DNA from 2 places in the Paenibacillus sp. J22FR21 genome. Region 1 is predicted to be linked to the other one. Evidence: riboswitches for the same ligand, from Rfam matches in the RefSeq annotation. Region 1 holds a riboswitch; the other holds the start of a gene.
The links. A riboswitch is a leader RNA that binds a small molecule or an ion and turns the genes downstream of it on or off. The one in region 1 is predicted to bind S-adenosylmethionine.

Region 1 (16,543 bases):
GCGGAGGGTCAGTGCTTGAATAAGATCAGGCAATGTCGTTTGCAGTGTCGTAAGACTCGCGCCAATGGTTAGAGTAGAACGGCCTGCGCTCTTATAATCGGCGACAAGGCTGAGATAGCGTAAGTGCTGCTGCCTGGCCTCGATGGCATACTCGTACGTAAGCTGTCCGATTCGAGTCAGCTCAAGCCGCTTGCCGACTCGGTGGAAGAGCAATGCGCCAAGATCCTGCTCCAGCTTGGCAATTTTGCGAGAGAGCGCGGGCTGGGATAGATTCAATGCGGCAGATGCCTTATTCATGCTGGATTGCTCCACGACAACGGCAAAAACATGTAATTCGTCTAACACAAGCAATCACCTCGCAGCTCAAAGTCTATATGCAAAAAAGGTATAACAATTAATGAATAATAAGCAATTCCATTATAAGCATAAAAGGAGTATCATGTGTACTGTGCCACCATAATGTATAAATCTATTATTTATTGACGCCCTCTGGGGCTAGCGTTACAATGGAGAATGGTTTTGGCGAATTATGGCGAATGCTACCCCACAGTTTGGAAAGGAGAACGTACAAGTTATGAAAGGAAATTCGTATTTATCGCGTAAGATCCACTCCTTACTCGGAGTAATTCCACTCGGTTTGTTCATCATCGAGCACATGATTACAAACTATTCGGCCTATGAGGGTGGAGCACAGGGGTTTTCGGATAGCATCAAGTTCTTGAATGATCTTCCGCTCGTTTTCTTCCTGGAATTGTTCGGCATTTGGCTGCCGCTTTTGTTCCACGGCGTGTATGGATTATATGTTGCTTATCAGTCGAACCTGAATACCGGTCAGTTCAAGTATGGCCGTAACTGGGCTTTTGCTGTTCAGCGTATAACCGGTGTAATCACGTTTATTTTTATCTTCTGGCATCTTTACCAAACCCGTTTGCAAGTTATGCTCGGTGAAGTGAAGCATGAGGAACTCGGCGGACTGATGCATGACATCACAAGCAATGGTTTCTATTTCGTGCTCTATGTGATCGGTGTTCTTGCTGCAACGTTCCACTTCAGCAACGGCATGTGGGCATTTCTCGTTAGCTGGGGAATTACAGTCGGACCGCGTGCACAACGCATCTCCTCGTTCCTTTGGATGGGTGTATTCGTCATTGTAGCGGTGATGTTCCTATTGTCGCTTGGCGCATTCCGCGGCGATGAATTTAAAGAGGCGGCCTCTGCTGCTCTGCAATTGACGAATCTCGTTTAAGTTTGAGACAAGGAGCGATAATGTAATGGCTAAAAACAAAATTATTGTCGTTGGCGGCGGTCTGGCCGGCCTAATGGCTACTATAAAAGCTGCAGAAGCAGGCGTTCATGTCGATCTGTTCTCCGTTGTGCCCGTTAAACGTTCGCACTCCGTATGTGCGCAAGGCGGAATTAACGGCGCGGTTAACACGAAGGGTGAAGGCGACTCCACCTGGGAGCATTTTGATGACACCGTTTATGGCGGGGACTTCCTAGCGAACCAACCACCTGTAAAAGCAATGTGCGATGCAGCACCAGGCATCATTCACTTGATGGACCGGATGGGCGTTATGTTCAACCGTACTCCGGAAGGTTTGCTTGATTTCCGTCGTTTCGGCGGTACGCAATATCACCGTACTGCTTTTGCAGGCGCTACTACAGGCCAACAATTGCTGTATGCATTGGATGAGCAGGTTCGCCGCTGGGAAACAGCCGGCCTTGTAACGAAGTACGAGCACTGGGAGTTCCTCGGTTCCATTCTGGACGACGAAGGTGCTTGCCGTGGTGTATCCGCTCAGGATCTTCGTTCGATGGAAGTACATACCTTCGCTGCGGATGCCGTTATTTTGGCGACAGGCGGCCCTGGTATTATTTTCGGGAAAACAACGAACTCCGTTATCAACACAGGTACTGCCGCAAGTGCGGTATACCAACAAGGCGTTCATTATGCGAACGGCGAATTCATTCAAATTCACCCGACGGCCATTCCGGGCGACGACAAGCTTCGTCTGATGTCGGAATCGGCGCGCGGTGAAGGAGGACGGATCTGGACGTACAAAGACGGCAAGCCTTGGTACTTCCTAGAGGAGAAATACCCGGCTTACGGAAACCTGGTTCCGCGTGATATCGCGACTCGCGAAATCTTCGACGTATGCGTTGAGCAGAAGCTCGGCATTAACGGCGAGAACATGGTTTACCTTGACCTGTCCCATAAAGATCCGAAGGTGCTTGATGTGAAGCTCGGCGGTATCATTGAGATTTATGAGAAGTTCATGGGGGATGACCCTCGTAAAATACCGATGAAAATCTTCCCTGCAGTTCATTATTCCATGGGCGGCATGTGGGTTGACTACAATCAAATGACGAACATTCCCGGCTTGTTCGCTTGCGGCGAATGTGAATATCAATATCATGGTGCGAACCGTCTCGGTGCGAACTCGCTGCTCTCCGCAATCTATGGCGGCATGATTACCGGACCTAAAGCAGTCGAGTACATCAAGGGCCTTAAGAAATCGGCAGAGGATATCTCCTCCTCCGTTTATGATCGTGCGAAGAAAGAGCAAACCGACAAGTATGAAAGCATCTTGAACATGAACGGCACAGAGAACGCGTATGTCCTGCACAAAGAACTCGGCGAGTGGATGACAAACAACATGACCGTTGTACGTTTCAACAAGAAGCTCGAAGAGACAATCGCGAAGATTAAAGAGCTGAAGCAGCGTTATCAGAATATCAATATCAACGATTCTGCACGGTGGAATAACGCAAGCGTAGCGTTCACTCGTCAGCTGTGGAACATGATGGAGCTTTCCGAAGCGATGACGCTTGGCGCACTTATGCGTAACGAAAGCCGCGGCGCGCATTACAAACCGGAATTCCCGGATCGTAACGATGAAGATTTCTTGAAAACGACGAAAGCGACGTGGACGCCGGAAGGCCCGCAAATTTCGTACGATGAAGTCGATGTCTCTCTCATTAAACCGCGTAAACGCGACTACTCCAAGGAAAAATAGAAAGGAGAATAACGATGGCGGAAACGGCAGTGAAAACAAAAACAGTAAAGCTGGTCATTACGCGTCAAGACGCTCCGAACTCTGGCTCGTATACGGAAGAGTTTGAAATTCCATATCGCCCGAATATGAACGTAATCGGTGCCTTGATGGAAATCCAGCGTAATCCTAAGAAACAAGACGGTCAAGGAACGGCTCCGGTATGTTGGGAATCCAACTGCCTGGAGGAAGTATGCGGCGCATGCTCCATGGTCATCAACGGCAAGCCTCGTCAAGCTTGCAGCGCGCTGATCGATAAACTGGAACAGCCGATTCGACTGCAGCCGATGAGCACGTTCCCTGTTGTGCGTGACTTGGTTATCAACCGTGAGCGGATGTTCAATGCGCTCAAACGGGTAAAAGCATGGATTCCGATCGACGGAACGTACGATCTTGGTCCAGGACCGCGTATGGCGGAAACGAAACGTCAATGGGCTTATGAATTGTCCAAATGCATGACCTGTGGGGTCTGCTTGGAATCCTGTCCGAACGTCAACGACCGCAACAGCTTCATCGGACCTGCGGCAATCTCGCAAGTTCGTTTGTTCAACGCTCACCCTACGGGCGAGATGAACCAAGAAGAGCGTCTGGAAACGCTGATGGAAGACGGCGGTATCGAAGGCTGCGGTAACTCGCAGAACTGCGTACGCTCGTGTCCGAAAGGCATTCCGCTGACGACTTCGATTGCGGCGATTAACAAGGATACGACCAAGCATTTGTTTAAAAAGTGGTTGGGGATGTAGGGTAAAGATAGGGCTCCCGTGGTGGGGCCACTTCGCACAGCTATTCCGATTTGCGCTCCCGTGGTACTCCGTACCAAAGTCGCTCAAATTCGGAATAGCTGTTGCTGCGTTTCCGCACCAAAGTCGCTCCGTTTAACCCTGCTGGTAGCAGGGGGAAGAAGCTAGACGTGATTGCTCCTCTGCTTAGCGAGGGACACTGCATGCAGGCAGTACGCTTTAGCGCCCCCGTGGTGCTTCGCACCACGGGAGCTCCAAATCGTACCGCCTGCGGCGCTCGTTCCCGCCGCCGCTCCAGAGTCGCGTGAAACCGAAGACTGCCGCTCCAGAGTCGCACGGAAAAGGCGTATCCAATTACCTATTGGATACGCCTTTAGTATGTTGAGAAGCCTAACGTTTTTTTCAAAACGTTGGTTTATCCTTTGTTTGTAAAACCTACAAATACAGATTGGCGAAGAATTCTCCGTTTATGCTCTCCATTCCAGGTTAATCCACTTCACCTCGAAAATCTAACGAACCGTAGAGGCGTTATTTGACTGGATTTGGGTCTTATGAAAAGCTAACGAACCGTAAAGGTCTTATTATGGAGAAATTGGCTCCAAACCAGATGCGAACCGCCAAATAGGACCTCCACGGTTCGTTAGAACCATCCACACTCCTCGAAACAAAAGCGGGCTGGACGTTGTGATGCTCTGGTCAGCAGCAAGCAGCAAGCAGCCCCTTTGGACCGAATTACCTATTGAATTCACCTGTTTGTAGCAATTTACGACAAGATTTTGGTGGAAGGTGCAACATTATAGCACGTTTTCCCGTAAGTAAAAAAGCTGCCGTCATTCACGGCAGCTTCTAACACCAATTCTCGCCCCAATCTTGAATCGATTGGATAACGGGTTCTAATCCCCGTCCTTTAGCAGTTAATTCATATTCAATTCGAACCGGCATTTCCGGATAGACGTTACGTTTAATGATTTCGAATTGTTCGAGCTCCTTCATCCGGTCGGTCAGCATCTTATCGCTCATCTCCGGGATTTGCTCTTTCATTTCTTTAAACCGCTTCGGCCCGCCGAGCAGAACGCGAACGATCATGCCAGTCCATTTTTTGCCGAGTAGCTCTGTTGCGCACTCATACTTTGGGCACATTTTGGAATAATCCACGTTATCACCCCACTTTTCAATGATTCTATTGTAGCACATGACGTTTTCAAAAGGGAGGGCTATTCGCCAAGAGAAGACAAATGCTTTTCATTCATTATATACTATATTTAAGTTAGTTGGATACACATGGGTAATTTTCCCAAAATCCTTATTAACTTTGCAAGCATAACCGAAATAATTCTAAGACGCTATAGAATTGTTATCATACCACGATATTGAGGTGCCGGATGTCGGACAACTGGGGATTTTATGAACGCCGGACGGAATCGGAGCAGCTGCGAGTGTTGATTAATGTCGGATATCGTACCTCCGCTCCGCTGACACCGTATACGGATTTGCTCTCGATTACGATTAACTTATATCCGGTTCGTGCGCATAATCGTTCGAATCGGGATTTTGTCAAACAATTGGAGCAGTTGGAATCCAAGCTTGAACATTGGCTGAAAAGTACTGTAGGTGCCATCTATATTGGGCGCATCAACGCAGCAACTCGGCTTGAGTTTTATTATTATACGAAAGGGCAGAGCCCTGATCTTCCCGAAATTCATGCTTGGCTGGATCAGAATTGGACTTTCCGAGCACAGGTCTATCGCAAACCAGATCCACAGTGGGAATTTTATAGGTTTATGCTGCCGGATGCACTTGAGGAGCTGTTTGTGCATAATGCACAGATGATCTATGCGCTGATTCACAAAGGGGATAATATCGGCGAGCCCAGGAATGTCTATCACTGGCTGCTGTTTCGGGAGGACGACGACAGACGCGAAATTGAGTCGATGCTCAAGGGATTAGGATATGTCATCGAGAAGGAGAAGGAGGGGAACCCCGAGCAGGGCTATCCGTATCCGCTGGTGATTAGCCGTTTCGAGGACGTTCGGCTTGATACGGTAAATGAGCGCGTACGCGAGCTTCATTCACTGCTGGCAGGCAGTGGAGGGCGTTACGATGGATGGGGCTCGGTGATGAAACTTTCCGCAGCGGGGCGGTTCCGCCGATACATCCGCCGGAACCTGAGTAACGTCGAAACAACGCTGCGCAAAGTATTCTTGAGACGAAACTCCGAATGAAGTTATTCGTTTATAGTCGTATGAGGACAATCCCGGCAATGGTCAGTATGAAAGCTGTCCATTGATAAGTATTCAATCGCTCGCGATATAGGATGATCGAGCCTGCGGCCACTACCAAGCTGTTGGCGGCAAATACGGGGCCGGCTATGTTGGCTCGCCCCGTTTCGAGTGCGATTGCATAGAGCTGCAGTCCGCCGTAGGAGAACAGCCCGGCGACTAGCCCCCACTTCATTCCAATCGATGCTGAGCGAAGCGACTTCTGCATGAGTCTTGAACCTTCTTGCGCACCTGCACGAAAGCTGCCGAGCGAGCTCCTGCGGGATCGCTCTTGGCGCGCAACAAAGGCGAACCAAACAATCGATAAACTGTAAGCGACGAATAAGATCGGAGCGCTGCTTAGCCCAAGGTCTCCTGTGACCTTAAGCCCGCCATTACGAATCGCGAAGAGCAGAATGCTGATGCCTACGTAGAAGTACCATCGCGGTGCTATGCGGAAGGCTTTTTCTTTGCCTTGCATGGAGACAAGCACGACGGCGAGCAGGAGCAGCAGAACGCCGCCAAGCTCAGTCTTCGAAAGTTGTTCGTTATAGCCGAAGGTGCCAAGCGCAATGACCAGAATGATATTCATATTCGTTAGCGGTGATGTCAGGCTGGCAGGTCCCCACTCCAATGCTTTCATGAAGAGCGCATTCCCGAGGGCGGAGCCTGCACCGATAAGCAAGCCGGCGAGCCAAACGCGTGGATCAGCGAGCGATGGCAGCAACGTATGCTCCAAAACGGCGTGAATGCCAAATCCGCAGGTCCCGGAAATATAAAGACCCAGAAGCAGGTAAGCGGAGGAACCGCTCTGCATCTGGGACACCTTCATCCACCAGCCAGCCAACCCGAACAGTACCGCACTGCCTACGGCTGCTGCAAACCACATGTAACTTTCCACCAATCTCGTATTTTTAAATGTTACACAAATGAAATGGTTCTGTTATCGTTCCTTCATATTGGAGGGGTATTATAATAACCAAGACCCCCTTTTGATTATATATGACTTAGGACCTGCCGCGTGCAGGTCCACTTTTTTATCTACAGGGCTACACTTACGGGCTTCTTATTCTTGTAATAGAACCATTCCGTAAACCCGATTTCCTTCAGACGCTTCGCAACAAGCTCCCAATCTTCGCCGACTCGGCTCGGTTTATGAGCATCAGACCCGAAAGATACCGTCACACCAAAGTGCAATGCACGCTCCAATATCGCATCAGACGGATACCAGCCGCCGGCATCTTTGGTACTGCCGGAGGTGTTGATTTCGATGGAGACGCTGCTCTCCCCAATGACTTTGAGGCAATCATCAATCGCTGCATCGGCGGCAATGGCGGAGAAAGCAGGGTAATACCCTTTCATCGCATCGATATGACCGAGAATTTGGAACATGCCACTGCGGGCGGATTGGCCGATAAGCTCGTAATAATGGCGTTTCTCATCGATGTGCTGTGCTTCGGAGAGGTTCTTCCAGCGGTTTCGATTGAAGATGCTGACGCCGCGCGACTGATGGACGGAACCGATAATATAATCAAAAGGATAACCGGCATAGACATCGCGATAAACCTGAGCGTGCTGAGGGAAGAAATCGGACTCCACACCGAGCAGGACGTCGATAGTGCCTTCGTACTTGGCTTTAAGCCGCAGCACTTCCTCTACATAATGAACAAATTCGCTTTTTCCCATTGCAATGCCGGGATTCGGTTGATCCTGTTCGCTTGCAAAATAAGGGGAATGATCTGAAATTCCGATGACGGACAGTCCCGCCTTGATTCCGGCTTTAATATAATCCTCGATATTAGCGTCTGCATGCCCGCACCGGAAGTGGTGCGTATGTAAATCAAATTTCAAGCTGAATCTCCTCCTACTCGCTGCTAATGAAATGATCTTCGGGCATACCCTTCAAATCGCTCAAAAACTGCTGCATCGCTGAGTTGATGTACCGTCCTGACTTATAAACCAACCCGACAGGATGGCTCATATCGAGCTCATTGACTTTAATCCGCTTGAGCGTACCGAGTTGAACCTCTTTGGCAATGGAGAGCTTAGAGACCACTGCGGCGCCTAAATTGATTTCGACCATTCGCTTCACTTCCTCGCTGCTCGAAAGCTCCATGACGATGTTCGGGTGCAAGTTATATTTGCGGAAGATTTGATCCAGAAAACGTCGTCCTAATGTGTCCGGTGACAGCATAATCATGGGAATGTCCTTGAGTGATTCTACGGTAGTATGCTTCAAATGGCTCATGGGATGCTCGGGAGCAACGACGAGTTCGTAGGTGTCGTAATACAGGATGGATGTTTCCACATTTGGATTGCGTTCCGACAAATAGGTGATGCCGATATCTACGGTACCATTCTCTACGCTGGCCATAACGCCGGAAGAAGGCATGGAGTGAATCGTTGTTTTGATAAGCGGAAATTGGTTTTGAAAATAAGACAGCACCCGAGGCAAAATTTGAATCGCGATCGAAGAGGTCGTTCCCAGCACGATATGACCCTGCGGCGTTTGGCTTAGGTCAGAGAGCTTCTGCTTCAATTCTTCTACGATGGCTAATATACGCTCGGCGTGATCAAGAAACACTTGTCCGCGGTCCGTTAATGTGACGGGTTGATTCCGATCAATTAGAACCGTTTTAAACTCATCCTCTAAGCTCTTGACTTGGGCAGAAACGGCCGGCTGCGTTAGATTAAGCAGCTCTCCTGCTTTACGAAAGCTCATGGTGCGTGAGATGGTTAGCAACGTTTCGAGTTGGTTAATATTCACGGAATCCCTCCTTTAGCGATTAAAGATTTTTATCACAGCTATATATCATTATAATGTAAAATCAGCTCGACGGCAAAAGGTACGAAACAGCCTGTGGGCCGCCCGGAGTTGGAGCAGGATTCAATTAGGATGCTGTCGAATGTTGGTTTAAGGTGACAATTCATGCGCCATAAAGGAGCGAAAAGGATGAATCCGAAGGCAGTACGCAGCTGGATGATGTACGATTGGGCCAATTCTGCTTTTGCCACAACCATTATGGCCGCGGTCATGCCGATTTACTACAAAACGGTGGCTGGCGCAGATTTGAGCGGCAATACAGCTGAGAATTACTGGGGGTATACGCAAACCATTGCAATGATTTTCGTAGCCATTCTATGTCCGATTTTGGGAGCGATTGCTGACTATTCAGGTTCGAAGGTACGTTTCTTATCGGTGTTCATGTTCATCGGATCAATCGCGACCATCTGCATGGCGTTTGTTGGGACCAATGATTGGCTGCTTGCATCTATATTGGTTGTCATCGGTACGATCGGCTTTGCCGCATCCAATACGTTCTATGATGGATTAATTACGGAGGTTTCGACACCGGAGACACTCAATGCCGTGAGTAATAAAGGGTATGCGATGGGCTACTTAGGCGGCGGCTTGCTGCTGCTAGTCAATTTAATCATGATTGAGAAATGGTCGTTAGTGGGCTTTCCTAATAAAACAGTGGCAACGCAAACCGTCTTTGTTACGGTCGGGATCTGGTGGATCTTGTTCTCGCTTCCGATTATGCGCAATGTGAAGGAGACCGCCAGAGGGACCTCTGCAGGTTTCGGTGATCGGATTCAGCGCGGGATGAAACGGATCACCAATACGATGAAGACGCTGAAGCATTACCCGGAGCTGCTTAAGTATATGGCATCCTTCTGGTTCTTCAATGATGGGATTAGTACGGTGATCGTCATGGCGACGATTTATGGCAGCGGCATCGGAATTGAAACATCGGATTTGATAGCTGCACTTCTGATTACGCAGTTTGTCGGCTATCCGTGTACGCTGCTCTTCATCCGATTCGCCTCGCGTATCGGGATGAAGTACTCGCTTTATTGCTCGCTGCTTGTATATGTGCTGATTGTTATGCTTGGATACTTCATGACGAGCGCGCTTCATTTCTATGCGCTGGCTGTTATGGTCGGTTTCGTGCAAGGAGGGAGCCAAGCTACGGCAAGGTCGCTGTACGCCACTTTGGTGCCGCCAACGCGAACGGCCGAATTCTTCGGCTTCTTAAGCTTATCGAGCAAATTCGCCGCTGTAGCCGGACCAGCTGTATTCTCCGTTGTCGGCACGATAACAGGGTCCAGCCGGCTGGGCATACTTGCGCTCCTGGCGTTCTTCATCATTGGTATCATCCTGCTGTATTTTGTGGATTTTGCCAAAGGCCGCAAAGAAGCGTTGGCAGGAGAGGGGCTTGTGTAACTCGTAGCTGCCTGGTTGCCAATTCATCACAGCTATCATACGGGGCATCACTTGAATGCACTTCAAGCGATGCCTTTTTATATGTCGGAATTCCTATTGAACGAGAATGGAAAAGAAGGTATAATCATTCGAAAAGCGAACTGACGTTCGATCAGCGCTTCTACATGGTCAGTCAGAAGGAGGAGGCAGGTATGAAAGGGACGACACACTTGGCGATTGGCGTCGCGATCGGGGTGGTTGCTGCTGCCACGCATCCCATTACGCTAACCAATGCAGCGGCATTTATCATCGTTGCGGCATTTTCCGCCTTGAGCGCGGATCTGGACGGTACGAACATGCTGAGCAGCAAGCTTAGCAAGCCGGCAAGGATAATCCGCGCACTCATGCTGTGGGGCGGAGTCGCAGCAGGAGCAGCAGCGGGGTATTTATATTGGTTTGAAGATTTATTGTATCCGTATCTCACGATTGCCGCAGCAGCCGTGTTTCTTCTGGGTCTCATCTCTCGCAACGGTATGATTCGGGATGCGCTTGTGAGTATAATCGGCTTAGGGCTTCTGTATGCTGGTTATGCGATCGGTCATCATTGGCTGATGGGGCTTGGCCTGTATGTTGCATGGGTACCTTGGTTGAATCACCGAGGGTTAACGCATACCGTTTGGGCAGTTGCTGCATGGGGAGCAATCGGATGGGGGCTTGAGCAACAGCTGGAGATCGAAGGGATTGCCTACACTGCAATAAGCGGTTATCTATCCCATCTTATTGCGGATACACTGACGCCAAGCGGCGTCAAATGGTTGTACCCGCTGACTAAGAAGACCTTTAAGCTGCCATTCGGTTAAACATAACAAAAGCTCTCCTGAGGCCGCGAACGTCCCGGGAGAGCTTTATTAATTCGCCGATCATAGCCATTCTTTCTTGCGGAAAATGAAGAACATTCCGAAACCGAGCATGAGCATGAAAGTGAGCAGCAAGTAGGAGCCGCCGTGCAGATGAAGCCCGGGTATAAAGTCGAAATTCATTCCGTAAATTCCGGTGATGAAGGTGAGTGGCATGAAGATCGTGGTCAGTGCGGTAAAGACACGCATGATTTCATTCGCGCGGTTCGCAAGCGAAGACTGGTAAGCCTCTCGTAAGTTGCCCATCAGATCGCGGTAGGTCTCGAAGGTCTCGGCGATCTTAACGGCATTCTCATAGATATCGCTGAAGTACTTCTGCAATTGATCGTCGATCAGCTTCAGGTCTTTCTTATTAAGCGTTGCGATAAGCTCCTTCTGCGGTCCAAGTACTTTCTTGAGCCAGAGAATCTCGCTTCGAAGTCCGATGATTTCATTCAGATGCGATTTCTTGGTGTGGACCAGAATATCTTCTTCCAAGCTCTCGATCCGCGCTTCAATCCGATCGCCGACGAGGAAGTAATTATCAACGACGATATCGACCAAATGATAGAGGAAACGGTCGGGTCTGCTGACTTGCTCTTCGAGCAGGATCGGTTTCAACGCGCGAAGCTCGTTAATTTTCTGTTTCGTAACGGTAATAATATAATGGCGGCCCAGAAAAATGTTCAAGGCACGTAGGAAAATTTCTTCATCATCAAATCGGATGCTGTTAATTACAATAAAATAATGGCCTTCATGAATTTCAATCTTAGGCCTTTGCTCTTCTTCGCTCAGACAGTCTTCCACTGCCAGCTCATGCAGCGCGAATATCGGCTGGAGCACGGCGAGGTCATCTACGTCGGCATCAATCCAGTAGAAGCCTTCGGCAGGCGGCACGACGGCTGCTTGAATGTCATCAACCGGTGTGAAAACACCTTGATTCACGTGACGGATTTTCATCCGCGTTCCTCCTCTCGTTGTTGCAGTAATTCCCGGATGCCGGCTAAGAGGAGGAGAACAGAATCGCGCAACATCAAGCAAGCCATATTGCGCGCGGTGCCGCCCTGCTTGCTCTAGTCCATCTATCTAGAAGCGGCGCGTTTGCGAATACGGCTCGATGACGCGAGCCTTCCTGCTATCTTCCGTATAAACCGGTTATCAGTGCGGTTGCCCGCAGGCCTCGGGTCGCCTTCCATAGTCGTAAACACCCCTTTTGTGGTCAATTATTCACTAGTTAAAGCGTAATTCTTGTCTAGTATACTCCGACAATGTCTTTCCATTCAAGAAGAAAGTAGCGTCTATGGTTCTGTAACAGCATATGCAGGGAAAAGCCCATGGTTACGCGTTTTTTGACGATGGTAGAGGTGGGCTCCTTGACGGGAATAAAGGAATGATTTAAAGTAGGAGCTAAGGTATTTCCGTTAATTAAATAAGCAAGCTTTCTTATCAAGAGCAGGCGGAGGGACTAGCCCGATGAAGCCCGGCAACCGGCGTGTAAACGTACGGTGCTAATTCTTGCGGAAACGTATGTTTCTGAGAGATGAGAGGCGCATGAACGATACATTTGTGCCCCTCTCTAATGAGAGGGGCTATTTTCATTGCGCTCCTCAGTCACAATCCAAGCAGACAAGGAGAGATTATCATGCCGATTAAAGTACCAGACCAATTGCCTGCGAAAGATGTTCTGACTGATGAGAATATCTTTCTAATGGATGAGAGCGTAGCCTATCATCAAGATATCCGTCCGCTGCGGATCGCGATTCTCAACCTAATGCCAACTAAAGAAACGACCGAAACACAGCTGCTTCGCTTAATTGGGAACACGCCGCTGCAGGTGGAAGTCGTGCTGCTTCATCCGAGGACCCACACGTCGAAGAATACGTCGTCCGAGCATTTGGAGTCGTTTTATAAAACGTTCGAAGATATCAAGCATGAATACTATGATGGCTTGGTTATTACCGGCGCACCTGTAGAGACGCTTCCATTCGAAGAGGTCAACTATTGGGAAGAGCTGAAGGATATTATGGATTGGTCGGCTCGACGAGTAACGTCAACCTTCCATATTTGTTGGGGCGCACAGGCGGGATTGTATCACCACTACGGGATTCCCAAATACGAGTTGACGGACAAAGTGTTCGGCGTTTTCCCGCATACGGTGGAGAAGCGCAATGTTCCTCTTGTACGCGGCTTTGACGAACTGTTCCTGGTTCCGCAATCGCGTCATACGGAAGTACGCCGCGATGATATCGACAATGTTCCGGATCTGGATATCCTGTCTGAATCGCCGGATGCCGGCGTATATCTGGTCGCTTCCAAAGATGGCAGACAAGTATTCGTAACCGGCCATTCGGAGTATGATCCGTTGTCACTCAAAGCGGAATACGATCGTGATGTGGCCAAAGGAATGGATATTGCTTTGCCGAAGAATTACTATCCAAACAATGATCCGTCGAAGCTTCCGTTGTCGAGCTGGAGAGCGCATGCCAATCTGCTGTTCTCGAACTGGTTGAATTACTACGTTTATCAGCAAACCCCTTATGACTTAGGTGCAGGCATTTAGATATGAAGTTCATTATTCGACGAGAGGGAGTCACTTCAGATGAAAATAGAAAGCCGCTTAGCGCAAATTGGATCCATTAAAGAGCCTGTTACCGGAGCTGTCAGCTTCCCGGTCTACCAGGCAACAGCTTTCCGCCACCCGAAGCTTGGCGAAAGCACCGGCTTTGACTATGCCCGCACGAAGAGTCCGACTCGCAGCGTGCTGGAAGAAGCGGCTGCTGAGCTGGAGTCCGGTGATGCCGGATTTGCTTGCAGCAGCGGCATGGCTGCGCTGACCACTGTCTTCTCGCTGTTTGGCCAAGGCGATCATTTGCTCGTTTCCTTGGATCTATACGGCGGTACATACCGCTTGCTGGAGCGGATTATGACTCGCTTCGGCGTATCGGCTTCTTACGTGGACACGAATGACATTGATGCGATGAACCAGCTGATTACACCAGCTACGAAGGCGATCTTGATCGAGACACCGACGAATCCGCTGATGATGATTACGGATGTGGAACGGGTTTGTTCATGGGCAAAGTCCAAAGGACTGTTGTCCATTGTCGATAATACGCTGCTCACTCCGTTCTTCCAACGCCCGATCGAGCTTGGTGCTGACATTATCGTGCACAGTGCAACGAAGTACCTTGGCGGCCACAATGACGTGCTGGCAGGTCTTATCGTCACGAAGGGCAAGGAATTGTCCGCTGAAATAGGCTTCCTGCACAACTCACTCGGCGCTGTTCTTGGACCACAGGATTCGTGGCTGCTGATGCGCGGCATGAAGACGCTGGCGCTGCGGATGGAACGCCATCAAGCAAATGCGACGGCGATCGCAAACTGGCTGCTGACGCATGAAGTGATTGAGGATGTATACTATCCGGCACTTCCTCATCATCCGGGACATGAGGTGCAGAACCGTCAGTCCTCCGGCAACACAGGTATTTTCTCGTTCCGCTTGAAGAAAGCCGCTTATATAGAGCCGATCCTTCGTCATATTAAGCTGATTGCTTTCGCAGAGAGCCTCGGCGGCGTGGAATCGCTGATGACGTATCCGGCCGTTCAAACGCACGCGGATATTCCGCTGGAAATTCGTCAGCGGATCGGTGTCGATGACCGTCTGCTTCGTTTCTCAGTCGGCATTGAGCATGTGAATGATTTGATCGCGGATTTGGCGCAAGCCTTTGAAGCAGCAAAACGCGAGCTTGGGGAGGCATAAACCATCATGGCAGAGCAGAATCCGGACAAGGGCAAGAACAACAACGAGAAGCAATTTGCAACGAAATTGATTCATTTCGGGGCTGAGATCGACGAACATACCGGCGCTTCAAGCGTACCGATCTATCAAGCATCTACCTTCCATCATCACGATATCTTCAATCCGCCGACGTACGATTACAGCCGTTCCGGCAATCCGACACGTCAGGCTTTGGAGGATTACATTACGCTGCTTGAAGGCGGCGTTCGCGGGTTTGCTTTTGCATCCGGCATGGCAGCGATCTCGACCGCGTTCCTGCTGTTCTCGACGGGTGATCACATCATCGTAACCGAGGACGTTTATGGCGGTACCTACCGCCTGTTGACAACGGTGCTGAACCGTCTTGGCATTGAGTCCACCTTCGTGGACATGACTGACTTCGAGGCTGTGAAAGCAGCGCTTCAGCCGAATACGAAGGCGGTCTTCATGGAGACGCCTTCTAACCCAACGCTGAAAATTACCGATATCGGTGAGATCGCGACATGGGCGAAGGAGCATGAGCTGATTACGCTGCTGGACAATACATTTATGACACCGTACCATCAGCGCCCGATCGAGCTTGGGGTTGATATCGTGCTGCACAGCGCTACGAAGTTTCTGGGCGGCCACAGTGACGTGCTTGCAGGTCTTGCCGTTGTGGCAACCGAGAGCCTCGGCCGCAGGCTGAAGCAGCTGCAGAACGGTCTTGGCACCGTTCTGGGGGCACAAGAATCATGGCTGCTGATCCGCGGCATGAAGACGCTGCAAGCGCGTATGGAGCATAGCGAACGCGGTGCTCGCAAGCTGGCAGAATGGCTCGAGGGCAATCCGGAAGTTACACGCGTGTACTATCCGGGTCTTGCGAACCATCCGCGCCGCGAAGTTCATGAGAAACAATCGAAGGGTTACGGCGCAGTCGTATCCTTCGACGTAGGTGACGGCGAGCGCGCGAAAGCCGTTCTTAGCCGCGTGAAGCTTCCGCTCGTAGCGGTAAGTCTTGGCGCTGTTGAAAGTATTTTGTCTTATCCGGCTATGATGTCGCATGCGGCGATGCCGCGCGAGGTACGTCATGAACGCGGAATTACGGATGGTTTGCTTCGTTATTCGGTCGGTCTAGAGGATATTGATGACCTGATTGCGGATCTGGATCAAGCGCTTAAAGGCTAAATAATGCGATACGCGGCAGTCCCGGCGGACTAGCCGCGTTTTTCGCCGTTTTGGCTGGCTTTTTCGGCCGATGTCGGTGCATGACGCTGGTTGGCGTTTGTGGTAGTATTAGTTGAAACGTAGCAAGTGACGGATATGTTGATAGAGAAGGAGGTCTCCGACGTGCAACAGGTAGATCGCATTTTAGATAAAGCACTGCAAGGAGAACGGATTGGACTTGAGGAGTGCGTGACACTTTTTGAATCCGATGAAATTGAGAAAATGGGCCATGTGGCCAATCAGATTATGCTGCGGCACCACCCTGATCCGGTAACGACCTTTGTTGTCGGACGGAATATTAACTATACGAATGTATGCGATGTGTACTGCCGATTCTGCGCGTTTTATCGGGCACCCGGCTCGAAGGAAGGTTACGTGCTTTCGGATGAAGTCATCCTGCAGAAG
Region 2 (16,543 bases), on a different contig from region 1:
GGTCGCGCGTATAAATTTATCCGTACCGGAAGGAGTAACGGCTCTCTGCGGGGATTCATCGTATGGTCCCGGTGATCACGTCGTGCTGAATTGGCCGTTATACTAGCAACTAATGACATCCGGTTGCGTACACAACGTCAAGAAGTTCGACAACACCGGTGAAGATCTGGAAGACCTCATCTCGATCGGTACGATCGGGCTTATTAAAGCGATTGAAAGCTTCCAGACAGGAAAAGGGACGAAGCTCGCGACATTTGCGGCTCGTTGTATCGAGAATGAAATTTTGATGCATTTGCGGTCATTGAAGAAGACGCGTAAGGATGTGTCCCTCCACGATCCGATCGGAACGGATAAGGAAGGCAACGAAATCACCTTGATTGATATCCTCGGCACGGAAGCCGATGATGTTGCGGAGAAAGTGCAACTCAAAATCGAGAAGAGCAAGATTTATAAAAATTTAGATATATTGGATGACCGCGAGAAGGAAGTCGTCGTCGGCCGATTCGGCCTGATCGCAGGCGGCGAGGAACGGACGCAGCGGGAAATTGCGAAGGAGCTCGGCATCTCGCGTTCGTATGTGTCGCGCATCGAGAAGCGGGCGCTGATGAAGCTGTATCATGAGTTTTATAAGGCGAAGAAGTAATAAGGGATACAAGCACAAAAGATAAGGCGTTAATGCCAATATAAACAGCCACCGCTGAATGACTTATTCGGCGGTGGCTGTTTTGTTGTCCGGGAATCGCTGACAGGAAGTGCGGAAAAGTCAGTCAACGGATTACAGTAGTCGGGGCAGATGAAACGATTTTATAATGAACCTGACTCGGTGGTATGACATGCCGCCTTTTCTTTGTTTTCTTAGGACTGAATAATAGCTTAGGCAACATTTGTCGAATTAGCTTCGTTGAATAAATGAAAGTGCGATTAGTTGAATCACCTTTACATTGAACTACGGAGTTGATCCTATGTCATTAAAAACCAGATACATGGTGCTCACATCCCTGCTGCTGGGATTGACTGTTATTTGCTGTGTATTGATCATCCAAACCTATCATGCTCGCATGCCGCTGGTCGGACGATTGTTCTATGGAGCGGGGAGTGCCGCTGGTAACAGTGATTTAAGGCCGGGCCAGAATGAACCTCATGGCGAGTATTATAAGGATCGCGTGATTGTACTCATGTATCACGAAGTCATGAAGAATCCGCACAATGATGCCGGAGCGCTATCGATAAGCAAGTTTGAGCGCCAGCTTGAATTAATGAAGGCCAACAATTTTCACTGGATAACGATGGATCAGTACCGCGGATTTATTTTGCGGGGAGACCCGGTTCCGGATAATGCGGTACTGCTCACGTTCGACGACGGTTATGAATCCTTCTATCAGGATGTCTATCCGGTTCTGAGCAAGTATGAGGCACCGGCGACCAACTTTCTAATCGTCAACACGATTGGCAACCCTCGTCACGTCGGGGTTTCCAAGCTGAATTGGGACCAGGTAAAGGAGATGAGCCGGACCGGCATTTCATTTTACAGTCACTCGTTTGATTCTCATCGCTATGTGCCCACGGATGCGAAGGGCAAGCATCGGATTGCTGCGTTGACCGGACCTATTTACTTGAAAGATAAGGGCAGAAGGGAGACGAAGGAGGAATATAAGGAGCGGATAAAAGCCGATTTAGAGCAAGCGAATACCATATTGGAGCAGAAGCTTGGCACCTCGAACCATGTGCTCGCTTTCCCGTACGGAGCGTTCTCCAAGCCATTGCTCGATATTTGCGCGCAGCTGGGCATTGATGTGACGCTGACTGTAAAAGATGGTCTCGACAGCCCCCGCCAGAGCAACGGTTTCCGTCTTAACGCCGGAGGCGCGCAGAATGATCCCGATCTGCAGGTGGCGCTGATGAAGCAAGCGGAGCAGCGGCTTGGCCATGCCCACTTCGACCGCGCGCCGGAGCGTAAACGCGAGGCGTTATGGACATTGGCCGCGATGATGATCGTCGCCGCGTTGTTGGCGGAATCGGCGTTCAAGCTGCGGCAGGAGAAGAGGCGCATGAGCAATGGTTGGTGAGATGGACCGTACGGGAGCGAGTATGAGGTGGTGGCAAACATGGAAACCCGGTGTCGTGGATGAGGACGCGGTGGGAGATGCGAGCGGATGGAGGAGCTGGGCAAGCACCAGAGACATGATTTGCCCAATGCTGCATGCCGTAATAAGCATGTTCGAAATTCTAACGAATCGTACGGGCCTTATTTGGCCGGAATTCTGGGCTTTGAAATTCTAACGAACCACGGCGGCCTTATTTCAGGAAAATCGCTCAAAACGACCCATTCGCAGCCAGATAAGACCGCTACGGTTCGTTAGATTTATTTTGCTGGTGTTATCGTCAAAATAAGACCTGTACGGTTCGTTAGAGCGTTCTGTATGCCTGGTGCCGCTGCTACTCGTCTAGAACGAAACATACGCTTGCGTATTGCGAAGCAGGTACGAACGATCCCAAAGATACCGTTTATCCTCATTCTGCAATACAGCCGGTTCAGGATTCCCGTTCAGCTTCAATAGCGCTGATGCAACGAGCTCGGACCTTACGGGTCCCCAAGAATCCGTCTTGCTCTGAACGTAGCTGAAGCTCTCGAGCAACGTCTGCTCCTTCATCCGCTGAAGCGGGGAAGCCCACATGACCAAGTCACAATTGAGACTCTTGCGTGGGAGGGCAAACTCCGCCAGCCCGACTGCTCCCGTTGTCGTGGTAATCGCAACTAAACCACAGAAATAATCGCGGCCATGGCCGGGCTGCAGCTTCTCTGCAAGCTCGCTTTCGAATTGAAAACATTCAATACGGCTAATTTTGCACTGCTGCATAAACTCGAGCGAATAGCCAATGACCGAATTTCTCAAATTGAGCAAAGCAATCAGCTGGGGCAGCGTATCCCGTTGATACTCGGCCGATTCATCTATCGTCGTATGGTCAGGAATCGTGTTTAGCATCATGATCCTCCTTCGCAGATTGGTTTGCGTTCGAGCCAATGCTTCGAATGCAGCATTCTGCGTTACATAAGTGTTGTAGTTTATAGAAAACAAAAATGACCTCCTCTGGAATCAGAGAAGGTCATAGGAATGTAATGTCATTGATCCTCGCTCTTATCTCCCAGATTCGCTTAATTAAGCGTTCCGCAAGAATTAGCACCGTGCATCCCATTGATTATGACGATAAGCATTCGCCAGTTACAAAGGTTTGTCGGTTGCCGGGTATCATCGGGCTTGTCCCTCCACCTACTCTTGATAAGAAAAAACATATTAAATTTTTACCATTATGCTACATAAACAGGCTTGATGTCAAGGGATACTTCATTTGGCGGCGTCTCCATTTAAGGTATAATAAGTTAATAGACTCGTCATGAAGGAAGGGGCTCAGCAGCTATGAAATATCGTTATCTCGGAAGAAGCGGGCTGGAAGTATCCGTATTAGGATTGGGAACCAATGCATTCGGGAAACGTGCCGATCAGAATACATCGATACGGATTATCCATCACGCCATGGATAAGGGCATTAATTTTATAGATACGGCTAATATTTATGCAGGCACAGAATCGGAACGAATCATAGGGTTGGCATTAGAGGGGAAACGGGACCAAGCCGTGCTGGCTACGAAGGCGGGGTTAGTGAGTGGCGCAGGTCCGAATGCTAGAGGATCCTCTCGCCGCCACCTCATGCAAGAGCTGGAGAATAGCTTGAAACGTCTCCGAACCGACTACGTCGACCTGTATCAAATTCACACCTTCGATCCGAACACGCCGCTCGAAGAAACGTTAAGTGCGCTCGAAGATATGGTTCGTTCAGGGAAGGTTCGCTATATCGGCGCTTCCAACTATGCAGCATGGGAGCTGATGAAGGCGTTCGGGATTAGCGATTCTAAAGGAACTGCGCGGTTTGTTTCCACTCAGACCAGCTACTCCCTTGCAGATCGGACACCTGAGCAAGAGCTTGTCCCGGTGTGCTTGGATCAAGGCGTAGGCATCATTCCGTATTTCCCACTGGCGGGCGGTATTCTGACCGGCAAATATGGCTTAACGGCTGAAGAAGCACCGACAAGCTCCAGAGTGATTACGGACCCGAGCTTTATTCGCTTCTTAGACGAACGCCGAGTTACGTTGGGGCAACAGGTAAGCAGCCTCGCGGCTGACAGCGGACATAGTGCGAGTGCAATGTCGCTGGCTTGGCTTATGGATAAGCCCGCAATCTCGACTGTCATTGTCGGTGCGACACGAGTCGAGCAGCTCGAAGATAATTTGAACAGCGTAGAAATGAATCTCGGCTCGGAATTGACGGATACGCTGAATGAATGGAGTGACGCATTCCGTTACGGCAAACCGTTCGCGCTCTACCGATTACCTTAAGGAAAAGGACAGTCTCCAATCATCCGACGGATCTGGCGATACAGAGGCTGTCCTTCTTTGTCAATCTGCTATATCGTCCGCGACAGCTTCCTGAACTGCATGGCAGACATCCCTTCCCAGCGTCTGAAAATACGGCTGAAATAGTGGAAATCCTCATAGCCGACCGCCTCTGAAATCCACTCGATCGTCTGATCCGTTTCCCGCAGAAGCCGTTTGGCTTCCTGATGGCGCACCGTCTGCACGAATTTATTGGGACCGACACCCATCATCGCTTTAAACTGCCGGCTCATATAATCTTCGTGGACGAGCAGAAACTTCGCCATATCCGTGCTCGACCAGCGACGGCTGCAGTCGTTGCGAATCTCTTGTACCAGCTCGAGCAGACGCTTCTCATATTTCGGATGCGGCGTGCCTCGTCCTTCGTTCTGCTGACGGAGCAGCAATCCGATCAGTTGGATCATCAGCCCTTTGCACACACTGTCGTAATCCTGCTGCCGATCATTCCATTCTTGAATGACATTTTCAAACAGGGAGATGATTCTCGGCGACACGTTCGTCAGCAGTGATTCGGTTATGATCGGTCGATCTGCCCCCAAATAAGGCATGTCGCTGAATGCATCCGGGTCCGGATTGTACTCATCGGCGATGATGGTATGACTATTAGCCGCGCCATCGAAAAAGTCAAAATGGATGCCGAGCAGCTCCGCATGCGGCGCTGTCAGCACTTCAATTCGATGATGCTGCCAAGGTGCCAAGATGAGCAGACTGCCAGCACGAGCCTCTATGAGCTCACCTTCGATCGTAGCCCTGATCTCACCATGCTTCACATAAATGAGCTGAAAATCATAGATTCGACGGCTCCACCTGAAATCCGGAGTACGGCAATGCTGCCGCGCCCAATGAATAACAGGAGAAATGTCCCGCAAAGTGGTTTGCCTAATTCGAGGAAATAGAACGTTGTCCAATTGTTCAGCACCGCCTTGTACGCCGAGTTCGGAAAAGTCCAAAAAACGATCACCTTTATGTAAAGCCTTCCAGATACTGAAATGGTAACATGTAAGCGCATTCCTTAACAAGGATGAAAGGACCAGGTGATCTCCAGATGAATAGCAGCCATAGTCAATTATTTCAATTAACAGGTAAAGTTGCTTTACTTACAGGCGGGACCGGCGGACTTGGTATTGTGATGGCACAAACCTTGGCACAAGCAGGGGCAGCAGTCGTCATTACAAGTCGTTCGGAGGAGAAAGCAGCTGCGATTGCCAAGCAACTATCTATCGATACAGGCAGTGAAATCACAGGAATGGCAGCAGAGCTAACGGATGCCGACCAGGTAGAGCGGCTGGTGCAAGCCGTTAAGGAGCGCTTCGGACGCATCGATATTCTAATTAACAATGCCGGAGTCAACGTTCGCAAGCCGATCGAAAGCTACGACGAAACAAGCTGGGATCTGGTGATGGGCACCAATTTGAAAGCTCCGTACCTGTGCATCCGCGCCGTTACACCGCTCATGAAAGAGCAGCAATCCGGTCGCATTATTAACGTAGCCTCGATGCTGGGGATGGTTGGACTGCCGGAGAGAAGTGCCTACTGCGCGAGTAAGGGCGGCGTCATTCAGTTAACCAAGGTGCTGGCACTAGAGCTTGCCCCCTTCAACATTACCGTGAACGCGCTATGTCCCGGACCGATCGCGACCGAGCTCAACACGGTTGTGATGAACAATCCCGAGGCAAATCGTTTCTTTGTAGATCAAATTGCGCTGGGTCGGTGGGGGAGACCGGACGAAATTGCGGGTCCGACTTTATTCCTCGCCTCAGATGCATCCAGCTTCATGACAGGCTCTACGTTAACGGTCGACGGCGGTTGGACGGCCAAATAACCGGGCTTCATCTCCTAGCTGAATAGCTGGATACGAAAGGGTGATCGGGATGCGTTTTGGCTTATCTGTATTTGGCACGACTTATGCAATGGGATTGCACCCACGTGCAGGAAGGCCGAAGATTTCGGCGGAAGGGGTCATTAACCTAGCGCTGCAAAATGGCCTTCAAGGCGTCGAGCTGCCCCTCTCGATGCTGGCAGACTGCGACCACAGAGCTATAGCAAGCAAAGTCGAGGCGAATCAGCTTTATATCACGATCGCTTCTGATGGCTTCGACGCGGCACGGCTAGGTGAGGCTTTCGATACGGCAAAGTCCGTGGGAGCAAAAGTAGTACGAACGGTGGCAGGCGGAGCGAAGTTCGGCGGAGATCGCCGTCACTTAGTCGGGAAGTGGCAGTCATTCCTGGAGGAGGCACGCGCCGGTCTTACTGCAGCGACTGCTCTGGCGGAAGAAGCAGGCGTCATTCTGGCGCTGGAGAATCATCAGGATCTCTGCTCCGAAGAGCTGATTTGGCTGTGTGAGTCCATTGCATCGCCGAACTTCGGATTAACGCTGGATACCGGCAACCCGCTTGCTACCGCAGAGGAGCCGGTCGAATTTGCCAAACGAATCTCTCCTTATCTCAAACATGTCCACTTGAAGGATTATTGGATTTATCCGAGTGCGGAAGGCTACATGCTCGTCCGTTGTCCGATTGGACAGGGAGCGGTGGACTTTCCTGCGCTGATGGAGGTTTTTCGCGCCAGCCAAGCAGCGCAGACGCTGTGCATGTCCATCGAAATCGGAGCATTGGAAGCGAGGCATACCAGGGTCCTTGCGGATGATTATTGGCCGGAATACCCGAATCGATCCGCCAGAGAGCTGGCGGAGCTCCTTCGTTGTGTCCAGCGCAATGCCAGGCCGACAGCGGATTGGCGTACGCCGCATGAACGGGGCGAATCGGCGGCGATCATTGCAGCCTATGAGCAGTCACAGCTCATGTCGAGCATCGCATATGTACAGCAGCTGATGAACAGCTGGAACACTTCGAGACCAGAGGAGGAGGCATTCTCATGATCATCGATTTACAAGGAAAAGTAGCCATCGTTACCGGTGCGGGCAGAGGAATTGGACGTCATATCGCACTGACGCTTGCGAAGGAAGGCGTCATTACGATTGGAACAGATATTAAGCAAGAGCTGCTCGATGACCTGGCTCTGCAATTTGCGGAGGAACAGCTTAACGGAGCGCAATTCATCTGTGATGTGCGAGATTCGGCAAGAATCGCTGAGGTTGTGGAGGAGGTACGGAGCCGATTTGGGCGAATAGATATCTTAATCAACAATGCCGGAGTGGCCAGCGGCGGCACTGTTGAGCTGCTCAAGGAAGACATTTGGGACGCCAATATGGATATTAATTTGAAGGGCACCTTCCTGATGTGTCAAGCAGTAGTCCCGATTATGAAAGCACAAGGCTCAGGCCGCATCTTAAACGCTGCTTCCTTCGCTGCCATCGTACCGTCTTACGGCAGTGCTGCTTATGCATCATCCAAAGCGGCTGTAAAACAGTTCACACGGGTGCTTGCAGGCGAGCTTGGCCCTTACGACATTACCGTGAATTGTTATTCGCCGGGGATGATTCCGACGGAGATGAACCATTTTGCCGAGCAGCCGGAGGAGCGGCAGCAACGGCTCCTAGATACGCTAACACTTCGGCGCTGGGGCAGCAAGGAAGATGTTGCGAACCTGATCTGTTTCCTCGCCTCTAACCTTGCCGGTTACATTACCGGTACGATGATCGATGTGAGCGGCGGCAAATTCGCGACGCAGATTCCGAGTATCGCCTATGAGGCGGCGCGGAAGGATGCGCTGCGGACATGACGGCGCCGCTCATTACGTTTGAAGGGAAGACGGTCGTAGTCACAGGCGGGGCGAAAGGCATTGGCCGTGCGATAGTTAAGCGATTCCTAGCGTGTGGGGCAAGGGTCGTCATTGCCGATTACGACGAGAGCGGTGCAGAGACGGCGAGGCAGCTTGCGGATACGGGAGATGAGGTTCATTTTATCCGCTGCGATGTTTCCAAGCGGAGTGAAGTGCAGTCGCTCGTTGCCGAGTCGATCCGCCAATTCGGCGGTTCAATTGATGTGCTCGTCAACAATGCCGGGATTTTCCCAAGAGCAGATCTACTGGATACGGATGAAGCGTTCTGGGATAACGTGCTCGGCATTAATCTCAAAGGCGCCTATATGCTGTGCCAAGCCGTCGTGCCGGGCATGATCGAACGGGGCAGCGGCGTCATTATCAATATTGGCTCCAATCACGCGACAGCAGGCGAGCCGGCTACGATGGCTTATGCGGTTTCCAAAGGCGGCATCGTCACGTTGACGCGAAATCTCGCAAAGGCGTTTGTGAAGCACGGCATTCGAGTGAACTGTGTGCAGCCGGGCTGGGTGGCCTCGGAGGGCGAGGTCGCAAGGTGGAAAGCGAACGGAATGGATGAGGAGCAAATGGCCGCATTAGCCGGGCGATTGCAAACCGGCGAGGATATCGCGGATGCCGTCTTGTTTATGGCGTCCGGCATGAGCAAGCAGATTAACGGCCAAGTGCTCATTGTGGACGGTGGAATTACTTTAAAGTAACTTGTCGAGCATGCGGCTGGCCGAAAATGAATGCGGGGAGGAATTGAATTTATGCGTTATCGCAACATACCGGGAACACCTTTAAACGCTGCCGTCATCTGTATGGGGACAGCCGGATTTGGCGGCGGAATGCCGCGCGAGGATGCATTCCGCCTGTTTGATCTTTACGTCGAACAGGGCGGAAATTTTATTGATACAGCGCTTGTATATGACGACTGGCTCGGACGGGAGAGAAGCTTGACCGAAATCCGGATCGGTGAATGGCTGAAGGAACGAGGTCATCGCGAGCAGCTCATTCTGGCAACGAAAGGCGCGCATCCTGAGCTTGCAACGATGCACATCCCTAGGCTAGGACGAGCTGACATCGAAGCGGATATCGCCAGAAGCTTGCGCCAGCTGCAGACCGATTATATCGATCTCTATTGGCTTCATCGCGACGATGCGAGCGTCCCTGTTGATGAGATCATGGAGACGCTGCATGACGAAGTGAAAGCCGGCCGCATCCGCAGCATCGGTTGCTCCAACTGGACGGTGGAGCGGATCAAGCAAGCCCAAAGTTATGCTGCCGATCATGGCTTGACGCCATTTGCTGCAAGTCAGCCGCTCTGGAATTTAGCCGTATGCACGCCGGGCTCAGTCGGAGATCCGACACTCGTGGTGATGAGTGATGCGGATCGGAATTATTTTGCGGAGACGGGGATGACCGTAATTCCGTATTCTTCGCAAGCGAACGGCTTCTTCAGCGGTCGCTATGCACGGGGCAAGGATGCAGGCACGCAAGGCAGTGCGGCCGGCGTGCAGAAGATGTATTTCAACGACGCCAGCTTTGACCGGCTGGAGCGTGTACAGCAGCTGGCATCGGAGCTCGAAACGACCAGCACCGTTATAGCGCTGTCGTATTTGACCTCGCAGCCGTTCCCGGTGTTCCCGATTATCGGCGCTTCGAAGCCGGCATATGTGCTGGATAGCTGCGCTGCAAGCGAGGTTACGCTCACACCGGCGCAATTGCGATTCTTGGAGACGGGCTCCTACGTTTCCGTATAACAATGGAGAAAGGCTTGCACCCTACAGTACAGGGATGCAGGTCTTTCTTGCTTTTCACGCAACGCTGCGCTCGATATAATAGATTCATGTGTACTCGTGGAAGCGAAAGCGAAAGTGAAGGAGTGACTTACAGTATGACAGCATCGGCTTATTTGGAATCGGCGAATGGCGTTTTTCCATCGGTCTGCTCATTGGATTGTCCCGATCAGTGCGGACTTCTTGTTCATAAAGAGAACGGTCGAATTGTGAAGATAGAAGGTGATCCCGAGCATCCGGTTACGCAAGGGGCGATTTGTAATAAAGTTCGGAATATGACGGAACGCATCTACGATAAGGATCGTTTGCAATATCCGCTTAAGCGCGTCGGTCCCAAGGGGAGCGGGCAGTTTGAACGCATTACCTGGGAGGAAGCAATCGGTACCATAACGTCGCAGTGGAAGAATACGATTGCAGCCGAAGGGCCGGAAGCGATACTGCCTTATAGCTTCTATGGCAACATGGGCCGAATTGGAACAGAAGGTTTGGGCCGCCGATTCTTTAACCGGATGGGTGCGAGCAAGCTGATTTATTCGATCTGCGAGGCTGCTGGTACAGAGGGCTACGGCTATACGATGGGTGGCAGCTACGGTACAGATCCAGAGGAAACCGTCCATGCGAAGCTCATTATCATGTGGGGTATCAATGCGGTAAGCACGAATATGCATCAAGTGACGATTGCCGAGAAGGCGCGCAAGAACGGTGCGACTGTTGTCGTGATTGACGTACATCGCAATCGGACAGCGAAGTGGGCTGATTGGTTCATCCCGGTTATGCCGGGTACGGATGCTGCGCTGGCGCTGGGAATTATGCATATTTTGTTCGCTGAGAAGCTTACGGATGAGTCGTTCATGGAGCAGTTTACGATAGGCCATGAGCAGCTTCGTGAACATGTGCAAACGTACACGCCGGAGATCGTCTCCTCGATTACAGGCGTGCCGGTCGATGATCTCTATAAGCTGGCTCGGATGTATGGAGGCAGTGAAGCCGCGTTTATCCGTATCGGCAACGGTCCGCAGCATCATGATAACGGCGGCATGACAACTCGAGCGATTGCCTGTCTGCCTGCAGTAACAGGTCAATGGCTGAAGCGGGGCGGCGGCGCGATCAAAGGAAATGGCGGCTATCTGGCGCTGAATAAGTCCGCGCTCGAACGACCGGATCTGCGGGCTAACAGCGGGGCTCGCGAAGTGAATATGAATCTGCTGGGCAGCGTGCTGATGGATTCGGAACAGCCGCCGATCTCCTCTTTGTACGTGTTTAACTCGAATCCAGCTCTCGTTGCGCCGAGTGCAACCAAAGTAAGAGAAGGCCTCATGCGCGAGGATCTGTTTACGGTCGTGCATGATTTGTTCCTGACCGAGACGGCTGCTTATGCGGATATTGTGCTGCCGGCTACGTCCAACTTAGAGAATACCGATCTGTACCTGTCCTATTGGCATCATTATGTGCACCTGCAGCAGCCGGTTGCAGCGCCATATGGGGAAAGTAAGTCAAATTCCGAGGTGTTCCGGCTTCTTGCGGCGGCGATGGGATATGAAGAAGAAGCGCTTCAGGATTCGGATGAAGCCATGATCGAGCAGGCACTGAACAACCCGAATAATCCGAATTTGGCCGAAATTTCTCTGCAGAGACTACAGGAGCACGGTGCGATGAAAGCCAATGTAAAGCCGCTATTCCCGGGCAAGCTGCGGACGCCGAGCGGCCGGATCGAGCTCTACTCTGCGGCGATGGAACGCAAAGGCTACCCGCCAATGCCGACGTACACGCCGCTTGTAGAGGACGGTCCATACCCGTTCCTGTTCATACCGACGGCTAACCATAATTTCTTGAATTCGACGTTCTCCAATAACGAGAAACATATCGCGATGGAGAAGACACCTAAGCTCTACATGAACCGAGCGGATGCTGAAGCTCGGGGCATCGAAGACGGCGATGTGTTACGCGTCTGGAATGATCGCGCCAGCTGCGAGCTGACAGCGGCAGTAGGTGATGATGTGCTCGCAGGTGTCGTTGTCAGCCAGGGGTTATGGGCAGACGGGAGTGGTAGCGGCAAGGCAATGGTCAATGCACTGACCCCAGACCGGGTGGCAGATATGGGGAGAGGGGCAACCTTCTTCTCCGGACGTGTGCAAGTCGACAAACAGTAATGAGGTGGCAGGTGCATGAGCTTACGACTGGTGATGCAGGGGCAGAGCTTACGTCCGGAGCATGTTACGACTGATCGACAGCAAGGCCGTAAAGGGGTGTTAACGACAAGGCACCAACACCCGGTTTTTCATTTGATGTATATTACCGGGGGAGCGGGCAACTTCCTCGTTAACGACAGGAAGAGCCGGGCTTTGCCCGGCTTCTTGTATGTAATCAACCCGAATGAATGGCATCAATTTCATGCTGATGATGACATTGGACTACATAATTTGGAATGTACGTTTCTACTGCGTGATGAAGAGAGTAATGAGCCTGCACAAACGGTGAACTTATTCGATTGGATGGAAGAGCAGAGAGGTTATTTGCTGCCTGCCGTTTTTCGTAACGAGCCCATTCTCGTACCGCCTGCACTCAGGCCTTTTCTGCTTGAAGGATTTAATCGGCTGCTTGATCCCAGCAATCGATATTTCACAGCAGAGCATCTGTCACTGCTGGTGATCGAGTTAATGCTTCGCGTAGAACAAACGATAGGGAAGCTTAGTGAGCAGGTCGTCGATTCGACGTCGACGGAACGACAAGCCAGTGCTCTAACCGGTGCAATCAATGCGCTCCAGCAATATATGCGTGCACATATCGGAGAACAGCTCAAGCTGGAGGAGCTGGCCCACCATGTACATTGGACGCCGAATTACCTGTGCCGCGTATTTAAAGCGCATACATCGATGACGCCAATGGCATATCTGCAGCAATTGCGTATGATTGAGGCAGAGAAATTGCTGCTGTACACTGATTTTCCCGTATTCAGCATTGCTGAGATGCTCGGCTACGAGGATGCTTCTTATTTTGCCAGACTGTTCCGCAGACATCATGGGCGTGCACCTAGCGAATATCGGATAATATAGTCCGCATTCCGTGTGAGATTCTACCTTCCTATCAACTGGCGGCACCGCTATGATGAAGAAGAGAAGAACAATCCCAGATCAAAGGCGGTCGGTGGGCAAATGCGATTAACGCTTGAGCAAATGATCCGATATCAAACCGAAGGATATTTGATTGTGCCGAATGTTTTTACGGATGAGGAGCTGCAGCCCGTTATCGACGAGCTTTCGGCGGAGCTTGATGCAAGAGCCAGGCAGCTTCTGGCTGAGGGCAAGTTGACAGAGCTGCACGAGGATGAGCCTTTTGAGAAACGTTATACGAGGCTGTATGAGCAGAATAAGGAAATCAGCAGAGGTTTTGATATCAACGGCTATTTGGGTGAGGCCATCTTCCGGTTCATGGGCAGCGAGGGTCTGCTTGATCTCGTAGAATGCCTGTTGGGAACGGAGCTTAGCTGCAACCCGATTCAGCATATTCGCGCGAAGCATCCTGCGAAGTCGACACAGTCAGAACCGGATTATTTTCAAAATGTCCCTTGGCATCAGGATTGCGCCGTCACCTCGCCGGATTCGGAAGCGTCGGAGATTATTACGTTCTGGCTGCCGCTTGTGGATGCAACCGCCGAAACCGGCTGCATGGAGATTATGCCGCATGTATTCAAGCAAGGCTACATCAACCATCGCGCAGAAGGCGGCACAACGATCGTCCCGGAGAAGCTGCCTGCGGTAACGCCTGTGTTTGCGGAGTGCAAGAAGGGCGGCCTCGTCATCATGAACAAGTATACGCCGCATCGGGGCATCTCGAATCGTTCGGATATCATCCGCTGGTCGATCGATTTGCGCTATCATAAGACAGGCGCTCCGTCCGGACGTTCGATGCATCCTTCCTTCCCGGTTCGGAGTGCGTATGACCCGGCAAGCGTGCTTACAGATGTAACGGAGTGGCGCAAATTGTGGCTTGAGGTAAAAGAAGAGAAAGGGAAGAGCATGCACCGCGTGTAGCTTGTTTATTTTTGTCCGCACCGCGCGCGCCTCCCGGCGGGCAGTGCCATCCCGGCACGCGGTGCTCGGTCACACGTCGACGATACGAAACGGACCCCATTACGGGGGGCCGACAGTATGTCGGGAACCGCGTTGATACAACTTCGGTTGTTTCAACGCGATGCGTGCATGCTTTGTTGCATGCCAACTTTAACGGTTGTGAAAGTGGTTAAATGGCCTGAAATTACACTTTTTATTTTCTAACGGTTGCCAGCGAGCTTATTTGCACGTTTTCCACTGGGAATCGGTCGATTTGCTGCAAATAACGCCTGTCACAACCGTTAGCGTTTCAAACAGGCTTGTTTTCATGAAATAGCCACTCTGACAACCGTTAACATTTTATTCATGATGTCTAGACAACAAACTGGTTGTCTGTTGACTAGACTTTCTCGGACAGCCTGACGGCCTCATTATTGGGGTCGTTTTGCTTTGCGATAGGCCATCGGCACCATGCCTTTACGTTCACGGAAAATACGGACAAAGGTTTTGTAGGAGCCGAAGCCGACCTCAAGTGCGACATCGACGACGCTGTAATCGGTTGATACCAGCAAGCTGCTTGCATGCCGCAAACGCAAATCATGAACGAAATGAACGAAGGTTTGGCCGGTCGTTTCCTTAATCACCTCACTAATGCGAGAGACGCTCATACCGAAACGATCCGAAAGCTGCGATAATGTCAGCTCTTCGCGGTAGTTGCGGTGAATGTAGTGGATGATGGGCCAGATCGACGGGTTTGTTTTGGCTGTCGAGGTTATTGGAATGTTTTCCGGCTGATTGGCTCTGCGCTCTCGGTCAAAGCAAACGAGCAGCTCCTTCAATCTGGCCTGCAGCAATGTTTGCCGCCAAGGCTCGTTCCCGGCATACTCCGTCAGCATGTCTTCCATGAGAAAAAGCATTCTCTTCTGCTTCGAGCCGGCAAATGTCGTATATGGCTCTAGTAGGCTTGGTTCAATTAAGTCTGTGAGACCGTCGCCGTGTCCGGAATCGATGAGCAGATCCATGCTGAAATTGCAGTTATAGAGCACAAGCGTGCTTCCGGGTTCGGTGAAGATCTCGTGGACTTGATAAGGCTGCACGAACGTAAACGTGCCCGGGCGCATCTCATGTTTCTCGTCGTTGATGCTTTCCCAGCCTCGACCTTCTATGACATAAGAGAACTCAAGGAAATCGTGGCGATGCGCACGAAATCCTTGTTTGAGTGTGTTTAAGCTCATATGAAGCGGGAAAGCGGTATCCATATTCGGGTATGTTTTCAAGTAATCCGGAAAAAAGGTCATAGAATAGGAGGCCTCCGAAGAAATGGGACGTTTATCGAAATATAAGTCACGCTTTTTTCTCTGTACTACTTTATCATAGAAATGGTGGAAGTAGTGATGGATCCGAGGAGGCAGATGGATTAACATGGCGATTCGAATTGGTATTATTGGTGCAGGAAATATTGGAAGCGTTCACGCAGCACAATTCTCGCAGCTTGGCGAGCTCTGCCAAATAACCGCAATCACAGATGTGTTTCTGCCTTTGGCTGAGCAAAGGGCCAAGGAATACGGCATTGCCGAGGTGCTGGCATCGCCCGAAGCATTGATTCAAAGCGATAATGTGGATGCTGTTGTAATCGGCGTTCCCAACCAATATCATGCGGAGCTCGCGATTCAAGCGATTGAAGCCGGCAAGCATGTGCTGCTGGAGAAACCGATGGGGATCAATGCCGATGCAGCCAGACAAATTCTGAAAGCGAGCCGCTCCTCCGATCGTGTCGTCATGATCGCACATCAGATGCGCTGGGAGTCGGTTCCGATGCAAATCAAGGAACAGATCGACCGCGGCGAATTGGGGCATATTTATACAGCCAAAACAGGCTGGTATCGCCGCAAAGGTATACCCGGCTGGGGCACATGGTTTACGCGAACCGATCAATCCGGCGGCGGTCCTCTGATTGATATCGGTGTTCATATGCTGGATCTTGCGCTGTACCTCATGGGCAATCCGAAGCCGGTATCGGTCTATGGTGCCACCTATGCGGAGTTCGGTCCTAAGCGTAAAGGGATTGGTACGTGGGGCAAACCGAATTGGGACGGTATCTATGATGTCGAGGATCTGGCAACCGCTTTGATCAAAATGGATAACGGCAGCACGCTGTCCTTGGAAGTCAGCTGGGCCGTTCATATGGACACGGACAATACGCCATTCGTGCATTTGATGGGTACGGAAGGCGGGGCAAGCTACCGTGGTGCTAAGGGTAAGCTGCTCACGGAGAAGTTCAATCAGCCGATGGAAATTGCGCTCGGCAAACCGGAGAACGACGAGAATGAGCGCTTGCGTCTCAGCCGCCATTTCTTGAGCTGCATTAAAGAAGGCAAGCAGCCGATTACGTCTGCGCTGTCCGGGTTTACGAACAATCTGGTGTTGGATGCGATCTATGAATCCTCCCGCACAGGTAACGAAGTGAAGCTGGACTGGAATCTATAAAACAATTGGAGGATCATTCCTATGCTAAGAGGATTA

Region 2: it holds a riboswitch for S-adenosylmethionine, as region 1 does, so the genes downstream of both, AC0YNS_RS00145 (hypothetical protein) here and metA (homoserine O-acetyltransferase MetA) in region 1, are expected to answer to the same signal.

The regions. Positions count from the first base shown of each region.
Region 1 is NZ_JBWDNJ010000004.1:198,107-214,649, reverse strand. Features, by position in the region: gene AC0YNS_RS16385 (LysR family transcriptional regulator) at 1-345, opposite strand, end outside; gene AC0YNS_RS16380 (succinate dehydrogenase cytochrome b558 subunit) at 575-1,246, shown strand; gene sdhA (succinate dehydrogenase flavoprotein subunit) at 1,272-3,017, shown strand; gene sdhB (succinate dehydrogenase iron-sulfur subunit) at 3,032-3,796, shown strand; gene AC0YNS_RS16365 (winged helix-turn-helix transcriptional regulator) at 4,640-4,948, opposite strand; gene AC0YNS_RS16360 (DUF695 domain-containing protein) at 5,176-6,015, shown strand; gene AC0YNS_RS16355 (EamA family transporter) at 6,026-6,940, opposite strand; gene AC0YNS_RS16350 (histidinol-phosphatase) at 7,093-7,902, opposite strand; gene AC0YNS_RS16345 (LysR family transcriptional regulator) at 7,916-8,818, opposite strand; gene AC0YNS_RS16340 (MFS transporter) at 9,005-10,279, shown strand; gene AC0YNS_RS16335 (metal-dependent hydrolase) at 10,471-11,118, shown strand; gene corA (magnesium/cobalt transporter CorA) at 11,179-12,114, opposite strand; SAM riboswitch class I at 12,595-12,701, shown strand; gene metA (homoserine O-acetyltransferase MetA) at 12,797-13,714, shown strand; gene AC0YNS_RS16320 (PLP-dependent transferase) at 13,754-14,914, shown strand; gene AC0YNS_RS16315 (aminotransferase class I/II-fold pyridoxal phosphate-dependent enzyme) at 14,921-16,099, shown strand; gene mqnC (cyclic dehypoxanthinyl futalosine synthase) at 16,262-16,543, shown strand, end outside.
Region 2 is NZ_JBWDNJ010000001.1:29,880-46,422, forward strand. Features, by position in the region: gene AC0YNS_RS00125 (family 78 glycoside hydrolase catalytic domain) at 1-106, shown strand, start outside; gene sigK (RNA polymerase sporulation sigma factor SigK) at 113-643, shown strand; gene AC0YNS_RS00135 (polysaccharide deacetylase family protein) at 963-2,066, shown strand; gene AC0YNS_RS00140 (hypothetical protein) at 2,056-2,280, shown strand; gene AC0YNS_RS00145 (hypothetical protein) at 2,445-3,077, opposite strand; SAM riboswitch class I at 3,135-3,285, opposite strand; gene AC0YNS_RS00150 (aldo/keto reductase) at 3,417-4,394, shown strand; gene AC0YNS_RS00155 (helix-turn-helix transcriptional regulator) at 4,463-5,401, opposite strand; gene AC0YNS_RS00160 (SDR family NAD(P)-dependent oxidoreductase) at 5,497-6,273, shown strand; gene AC0YNS_RS00165 (sugar phosphate isomerase/epimerase family protein) at 6,323-7,330, shown strand; gene AC0YNS_RS00170 (SDR family NAD(P)-dependent oxidoreductase) at 7,327-8,133, shown strand; gene AC0YNS_RS00175 (SDR family NAD(P)-dependent oxidoreductase) at 8,130-8,891, shown strand; gene AC0YNS_RS00180 (aldo/keto reductase) at 8,943-9,935, shown strand; gene AC0YNS_RS00185 (molybdopterin-containing oxidoreductase family protein) at 10,070-12,121, shown strand; gene AC0YNS_RS00190 (helix-turn-helix transcriptional regulator) at 12,137-13,024, shown strand; gene AC0YNS_RS00195 (phytanoyl-CoA dioxygenase family protein) at 13,124-14,002, shown strand; gene AC0YNS_RS00200 (helix-turn-helix domain-containing protein) at 14,452-15,318, opposite strand; gene AC0YNS_RS00205 (Gfo/Idh/MocA family protein) at 15,443-16,507, shown strand; gene AC0YNS_RS00210 (sugar phosphate isomerase/epimerase family protein) at 16,529-16,543, shown strand, end outside.